2 regions of the Pristimantibacillus sp. Z349TD_6 genome follow, and region 2 is predicted to be linked to the other one. Evidence: predicted binding sites of a transcription regulator. Region 2 holds the regulator's gene; the other holds the start of a gene.
What was found. The regulator NrdR, encoded in region 2, represses ribonucleotide reductase genes. The targets are predictions, from matches to a motif close to AACACNATATATNGTGTT.
Positions count from the first base shown of each region.

Region 1: the regulator NrdR is predicted to act here: its motif matches at 2,871-2,888, upstream of AC0VYE_RS13955 (adenosylcobalamin-dependent ribonucleoside-diphosphate reductase).

Region 1 covers NZ_CM149662.1:3,271,736-3,275,854, forward strand. The annotation lists gene AC0VYE_RS13945 (YqhG family protein) at 1-853, opposite strand, end outside; gene AC0VYE_RS13950 (DEAD/DEAH box helicase) at 850-2,673, opposite strand; gene AC0VYE_RS13955 (adenosylcobalamin-dependent ribonucleoside-diphosphate reductase) at 2,951-4,119, shown strand, end outside.
Region 2 covers NZ_CM149662.1:5,529,074-5,533,192, forward strand. The annotation lists gene AC0VYE_RS24150 (S-layer homology domain-containing protein) at 337-522, opposite strand; tRNA gene AC0VYE_RS24155 (tRNA-Ala) at 837-910, opposite strand; gene nrdR (transcriptional regulator NrdR) at 1,078-1,560, opposite strand; gene AC0VYE_RS24165 (alpha/beta-type small acid-soluble spore protein) at 1,703-1,921, shown strand; gene AC0VYE_RS24170 (lytic transglycosylase domain-containing protein) at 2,029-2,595, opposite strand; gene coaE (dephospho-CoA kinase) at 2,592-3,188, opposite strand; gene AC0VYE_RS24180 (MntP/YtaF family protein) at 3,204-3,926, opposite strand; gene mutM (DNA-formamidopyrimidine glycosylase) at 4,067-4,119, opposite strand, start outside.

The sequences.
Region 1 (4,119 bases), 2.3 Mb from region 2:
CAATTGCTGGTTTGTTTTCTTCGATAGCATTCTTAACAAGCGGCTCGTAGTAGCCGTTAATTCGGTCAAGCTCTTCCTTCAACCTTGCTGATGCACTCTCAGCCCAGCTGTAATCATAGCTGCGAAGCTTGCGCTCCAACGTTTGCTCTACAATGCTAAGCGCTTTATTAAAGGAGAGCCCATTTTTGGTGATGTGAATATTTGCCGGCAGGCGAGGCGTAAGCTTATGCGTAAGCAAGCGATCGTAGAAATGCTCTACACATTGTCCAGTTGCGAGCGAGACACCGTAGCTATGAATTTCTTCGCGCTTGCGATCACAAGCGAACTCTACCCGCATATTGACAGACAGCCATGCCGTGTAAGGGGTCGAGGTAAAGGGATTGTTCGAGCGTTTGTCTGGCTCCTGAAACAAGTGGACGAAGCTGCCCTTAGCTTTTGCCGCATCAAATATTTGCTCAAGCTTGCGTGCGCCAAAAAACAAGTCTTCGCGCGGAATGCGAACGGGTGCTGCCAAGCTGCCGTGAATAAAGCCTAGCGAACGCCCAAGAGCGGCATTCGCTGCAGTATCTTGCGCGTTTAGCGCAGCATCCTGTTCGGTGTTCACGACTTCAATTTTTTTGAGCTCCTCGGCAGCGTCATATTTGTTCTTGTCCGTTACAAACAAGAATGTCATCGTCTCAGGTTCTGCGTCGACGCGATCGACGAAGCTCCAGTAGTAGGGACGATTCGTAAGCTCACGGTCGGCGTGAGGAGAGAGCTTCACCGTGAAATGGCTTGGTGACTTTTCTAAAATTGAGCATTCGGTAGCTTCTAAATAGCGGTTTACAAATTTGTGCACCTGTTTTTCGTTCAAGGCTGCACCTCCACGGTTTGTCCAAGCGTATCCAAATTCACTAGCAGGTCAGGACTTGTCGGCAGCGGGTTTTCGCCTGTCAGCACCTCTTCACGAATGCGGCTGAGGGAGGAGCCCAAATGATTGATTTTTTGTTTTAAATCCGTATCGTTGCCCGATTCTAGCAGCATTCGAGCAAGCCGCTGCTCCAGCGAGCCATCCCCTTTTTCAAAGCGCTCCAAAATATGATCCAGCTCGCCAATAACAAGCTCGAACAGGTTAATTTTTTCATGCAATAGGTTGACGATATGCTCTTCAATGGTGCCGATTGTGCACAGATTGTAGATTTTTACGTCTTCCGTTTGCCCAAGGCGATGCACCCGCCCAATTCGTTGTTCGACTCTCATTGGATTCCAAGGCAGGTCGAAATTAATCATGTGGTGGCAAAATTGCAGGTTTATCCCTTCGCCGCCAGCTTCCGTTGCGATGAGGATTTGCGCGCGCCCGCGAAATAAATCCATCATCCAATCCTTTTTGCCGCGGTTCATACCGCCGCGATAAGGGACGGCAATCATATTTTGAGCACGGAAAAACTGCAGCAAATATTCCTGAGTAGCCCGGTATTCAGTGAAAATGATGACCTTGTCATCCATTTCTTTGACAAGCTCCATCGCTTTTTCTGCTTTGGTATTGGCTTTGATATTACGAATTTTCTCTACGAGCTCCCATATTTTTGGACGCATAGGGGAGTCCTCGGACGTTTTCTTAAATAGATTAACAAGCGTTAGAAACACCGCATCGCGGCTGCTGCAAACTTCACGCTGAAGGGTAACGAGTGAGAGCATGCTTGATAAATCGCCGCCGCTTTCTTCATACCGTTCCTTGACGAAGCCCGTCACCGCGTCGTACAGCGCTTTCTCTTCTTCTGAGAGAGTAAGCGGTATATTTTTGACAAAACGTTTCGTGAAATGAATGCCGCCGTCCCCGCGCCGATTCCGAATCATGACACCGGAGAGTGCTTCCTGCAGCTGATCTTCATTTTTCGGAAGCCGCTTGTCGACAACAAAGTTTGCTGCAAATTCACTTTGACCGCCGAGCTGACCAGGCTTGAGCAGCGTAATGAGATTGAACAGCTCGTCCATATCGTTTTGGATTGGGGTAGCCGTAAGGAGCAAGCAATATTTTTTGCGTAAAAGATTAGCAAACTGATAGTTCGTCGTTTTCTTGTTTTTCAGCTTATGTGCTTCATCGATGATGATGATGTCATAATCTGTTCCAAGCACAATCTCGCGATGCGGATCACGCTTTGCGGTATCGATAGAAGCGACAACTACATCATATCCCCATGTATGCTCCTTCTTCTGGGCTACGGCAGAGATGCCGAATTTCTGATTAAGCTCACGCACCCATTGAAGTACAAGGGAAGCGGGGACAAGAATGAGAATACGCTTAGCTAAACCGCGCACAATATATTCTTTGAGCACGAGTCCTGCTTCGATCGTTTTGCCAAGGCCAACCTCATCGGCCAAAATCGCACGGCCGCCCATCTCATGCACCACTTTGCGCGCTGTGCTGATTTGATGTGCCATTGGCTCGAAGGCTGGAAGAGATCGCAAGCATAACAATTCTTCGAAGCTTTCAATTCGTTTCGCTTGCTCGGCTTCCATAGCGAGCTGATATAACGTCCAATCATCCCATGGGCCGCCTTTTGTTAAACGGTTTTGCAGTTCTTCAAACCAAGAGCGGTCATGCTGCAGCTCAACTAAAGGATGAAGCTTGCGTGAAGTAAAGGCCGTGCCTGCTTCTCCTGAGGCAGCCTGCGGCGTCGTCTGAAATGTCATCTAGTACAGCTCCTTCCGCAGTAAAAGGGATAAGTTGTTATTAGTATTGCCTTTTCATCTAATATTAATAAGATGCTGCTTAAAAAAGAGGATGGACTAGCAATATAACGAGAGTGGGCATGTAAGCGGACAGGTTTGCTAAATTTCGCCACAAAAGAGCATGAAAATCAATATGTAGTATAGTATAATGGTTTTATGACACAATATATTGTGCTAAAAGCATATCTGATCTAACCTATGCCTTCAGCACGTTAGTATGAGGGAGGAAGCAGCTGCGATGGAGATGTCTGGTGGAAATCGACTTGAGGGACTTAGTGAGAAAATCTTTTTGGATCGATATGCGTGGAAAAATGCAGATACGAGTAAAACGGCGATCGGAGATATCGTGCTTGTTCTAACGAAGGATGATCCGAAATTTCCTGTCAAGGAAGTCGGAGAAGTTATCGCCCGTGATGGTAGCAAGGTCACCGTAAAGCTTAGAAACGGCGAGCATGTGGAGTCTACAATAGAGAAACTTACGCTTACGATTGAGAAAACGCCTGAGGAAATGTGGGATCGTCTTGCAGATGCGATGGCATCTGTTGAAGATGGATCAGAGAAGCAAAAGGAATGGCGGGACAAATTCAGATATTTATTAGATGATTGGAAGCTGGTTCCGGGCGGGAGAATTGCAGCGGGGGCTGGAGCTAGTGAAGAGCTGACGCTATTTAATTGTTATGTCATCCCCTCACCGAAGGATAGCCGCGGCGGCATCATGACAACGCTCACGGAGATGACTGAAATTATGGCGCGCGGTGGCGGCGTTGGGATGAATTTATCTTCGCTGCGACCTCGAAGAGCGATTGTTGCAGGCGTGAACGGTTCATCGAGCGGTGCTGTATCATGGGGTGGGCTGTTCAGCTATGCAACGGGACTCATTGAGCAGGGCGGCAGCCGCCGAGGCGCCTTGATGCTTATGATCAATGATTGGCACCCGGACGTATTAGAGTTTATAACGGTCAAACAAACGATGGGGCAAGTGACAAATGCCAATCTGTCGGTATGTATTAGCAACGCTTTTATGCGGGCTGTAAAGGAAGATTTGGAATGGGAGCTCGTATTTCCAGATACCAAAGATATAGAGTATAACGAGCTATGGACCGGCGATCTGGATGCATGGCGCAAGCTTGGCAAAAAGGTTATCCCATACAAAACGGTGCGCGCTCGTGAAATATGGCAAGCGATTATTGAATCCGCTTGGAAGTCAGCTGAGCCCGGCGTTGTCTTTATGGAGTATTATAATCAAATGTCGAACAGCTGGTATTTCAATCCCATTATTAGTACGAACCCTTGCGGTGAACAAGGCTTGCCGGGCTGGGGCGTCTGCAACTTGTCAGCTGTAAACCTATCGAAGTTTTATGATGAAGAGAAGCATGACGTTGCTTGGGATGAACTTGCCAAAGTTAC
Region 2 (4,119 bases):
TCCTTCCCCCTAGAATGGATTTTGATGTTACCTAAAGCGCTTTCAATCTTGATGTTGAATGACTTCTCCTTCCCGTATCTTCAATTATAAGGAGCGTTTTAATAGGGCGGCACCTAAAGAAGTAGAGATTCTACTATAAAAATTAAAGAAGATATTAGATCCGAATTTATTAACCACCAGCTAAATACAATTAAAAAGATATATCTCATAAATGAAGTTAATAGTAGTTATTGCATTTTCATTTTGGAAAATATGTAGGCTGTAACAGACCACAACAAAATGAGGATGGCGCAGAAACAACCTCTTCGCCATCCTCATTATTAGTTAATGAAATCTTTATTTACTCCAAATCCGTTGCTGGATAACTGCCGATTCGGTGCGAGTGAGGAAGCTGATCAGCGCCAATTTTCCCCTCGAGCCTTGCACGATACCGGCATTGACCAACGCTGCAACACTGTCTTTCGCGTAAGAAGCTACCGAAGCCTCGTCGCTGAACGCACCCAAAGTGCCGCTTGTCGGCAACGCTTTGCCTGCGGCTTTCGCCGCGCGCCGCGATGACCATCATGTCTTGACGCGAGATCTTGCTGTTCGGATCGAACAGATTGCTGCCCGTGCCTTGTTGACGACATCCCACGAGATGATTTTCTGCGTACTGCTCGTATTGAACTTGCTAAAATGCGTATGAATTTTATTTTTAGTAACTAAGTAAAATAATTGCTGAATTTCAACATACATACCTAAACTGTTCAAATGTTCTCACTTAGGGATTGGAAATATATACAAGCACAAAATCAAATAAAAAAAAACGGCATTTCTGCCGTTCTGATGATAAGGTATGGTGGAGCTAGGCGGAATCGAACCGCCGACTGATCGCTGCCAGCGACCTATTTTCCCCCTAAACTATAGCCCCTTATTTAGTTGTGACCCAACTCAACAACTTGAGTATAGCCCCCCAAGTTAAATCTTATTGCTCGTTTTTATTTCTTGGGTTGTGCGAACACTACATGGTGTGCTCCCAGCTGAGCTAAGGCCCCAAATGACGACAAGATTGATCTTAGCATAGGGTCGTCAAAACTGTCAATCCTTATCTATCATACCATTGAGCGGGTGTTTGGACAGCAAATTATTGAGCTCCTTCATGAACATATCAATGTCCTTGAATTGGCGATAAACAGATGCGAACCTGACATAAGCTACCTCATCTACAGGATAAAGCTCGTTCATAACGATTCCACCAATATCGCTGCTATCAACTTCGGCATGTGCCGTTGTGCGCAGCTCCTTCTCAACCTCGGATACGATTACCTCAAGGCGCTCCACAGGAACCGGACGCTTCTCGCAGGCGCGGATAAGACCCCGCAATATTTTGTCACGGCTGAACTCTTCACGGCTGCCATCTTTTTTGATGACGATCAGAGGCGTCTCTTCAATCATTTCGAATGTCGTGAAGCGGCGGCTGCACTTTTCGCATTCACGGCGGCGACGAATGGATTTGTTTTCGTTAGCTGGCCTGGAATCTAATACTTTCGTTCCGGCATAGTCGCAGTATGGGCATTTCATGATGCGTATTGCCTCCTTTCTTAGTCGCTAGAGCCTCAAAATGGACTCTTCGAAAAAAAATTTTAATTTCCATGTAATTCCTGTAATGAAGTTCAGATTTTTGCACATAATACTTTTACCAACCGCAAGGAGGTGAACATACATGAGCGCATCCCGCAGCAGTAACCAATTGGTAGTGCCACAAGCGACAGCTGCCCTTGACCAAATGAAATATGAAGTTGCTCAAGAGCTAGGCATCGCAATTCCGCAAGACGGATACTACGGCAACATGGCTACAAAAGACGCAGGCTCCATCGGGGGATACATTACCCGTCGCCTAGTGCAAATTGCCGAGCAATCCCTTGCTGGTCAATACAAATAATGATTCATTAAAAGTTGTATGAATAACCGAAGCTTTGGCAGGGCTCGTCCATGAAGAGACGAGCCTCCAAGGCTTCATTTATTTTCGTTATCGTTAAGGATCATCCATTAAAGACTCGGATATAAGTCCTTATACTTATTATAATAGTAAATGACTCTCTGCACATAGTGTCTAGTTTCTCCAAACGGAATTTCTTTAACCGATTCGATCGTTCCATCCCAAGTCCCCGAGTCAAGCCACTTGCGAACATTTCCTGGACCCGCGTTGTATGCAGCAATTGCAGCTATCTTATTTTGATCAAATTGTTGACTAAGAGATCTTAAATACCACGCGCCAACCTCAATGCTAACATCTGCACGATTCATAAGCATGTCATCCGTTACGGCTTGAAATCCTGCTTTTTGAACGACCCATGCAGCCGTATCAGGCATAATTTGCATTAAGCCCAGTGCACCCTTCTTCGATTCCTTGCCTGTCTGAAAATTACTTTCACTGCGAATAATCGCGGCGACTAAATGCGACTCAACGCCATAGTTAGAAGCACTTGCACGAATGTCTTCTTTGTAATGAACCGGATACATCCACTCCGCAAGCCAATCTGATTTGAGAAATAAAATTGTCAATAAACCGAGCAGCAGGACGAGCAGCACCCTTTTCTTTTGGAATACCCTCATGGCAAACACTTACTTTTCCAAAATTCATCCAGCTGACGCTTCGTCTCCTCCAGCGATCCGCTGTTATCGATGACCCAATCCGCTTTCAGTCTCTTTTGTTCAATGTCCATTTGCAGTGCGATGCGCCGGCTTGCTTCTTCTTCAGGCAATTGGTTTCGTTCCATTAAGCGTTTTTTCTGAAGCTCAGCGGGTACATATACGACCAAAATGCCTTCGTACAGATTCTCCTGCTTCGTCTCGTATAGCAGCGGCACGTCAGCTACTACTAATCGTTCTGGATACTGCTCTGCGTAAGTATGTATGGTTTGCTGCATCCGCGCCCGTATAGCTGGATGGGTTATGGATTCAAGCTTTGCTAATGATTGTTTATCGCGAAACACAATTTCGCCGAGAGCTTTGCGGTTAAGAGAACCGTCCGTTTCAAGGACAGCTTGTCCAAACGTAGAGGCGATTGCCTCTAATGCTGGTTCCCCGGGAAGTACAACCTCCCTTGCGACTTGATCGGCATCGACCAGCAGCGCACCGCGTTCGACGAGCATGTTTGCGATTGTACTTTTGCCGCTGGCAATACCGCCGGTTAATCCGATTATCATCCTTTTCACCTCAAGTTATAACAGCTTCATGATTCCGATTATGATTAATAATATGCCTGGCAGCATAGCTAATGTCTGCATCCCTTTCCAAGCGGAGAAACGAAAGCCAAAACGGATGCCGCCTACAAGAAAAAGCGCGCTCGCCGCCGCTATGGTTAAAGCCGTAAGTAAGGAAGGCAATCCGATCAACGCAGCCCCAAGTCCAGCTCCAAATGCATCAAGTGATAATGCAAAGCCAAGCATGACGGCCTCCGATGCAGAGATAGTGCCTGATTTATCGACGTCAGCCGACTGTGGCGTGCGCAAAATCTGAATAACGAGCCCTAGACGCTTCAGCTCTACCATAACGACAAGCGCAGCACTCGCGATCTCTCCGGCATGTGTTTTTGCACCAGCTTCTGCCGAAGCAGCACTTTCTTGTACTGCGGTTTCTACGTGCTCATGCCTCACATCATCCTGCTGCTGTTTGTTTCGTCTAAGCTGCAATAGCGCCCAGACACCAATCAGCATGAGGACACATGCGCCAATGAGACGCGCAACGAATTCAGACAGGAACGTGGTTATCAATCCGCCAACTTGCATGGACAAATAAATAATAATACCAGAGCAGCAAGCAATAATCAGTATTGACACGATCGGTATGCGGATCCTCCGCAAACCGTAAGTAACGCCAACACCAAAACCGTCTACGCTAACAGCAACAGCAAGAACTAATAGTGAAACTACATGCGCGAACAATGTTTTAGTCCCTCCCCGCACAGCGGCGATCCGGCTTACAAGAAGCTGTAAGTAGACATCCGCCTATTGTTCGTAACACACTTATCATATGCGGGGAGTATTTGACTGTGCATGCTGGTTAACATTTGCTGCGATTCGTATTATTTTCCTGATGCTTGCAGTGTCTGGCATTTATTGCAAATATGCGTACCAC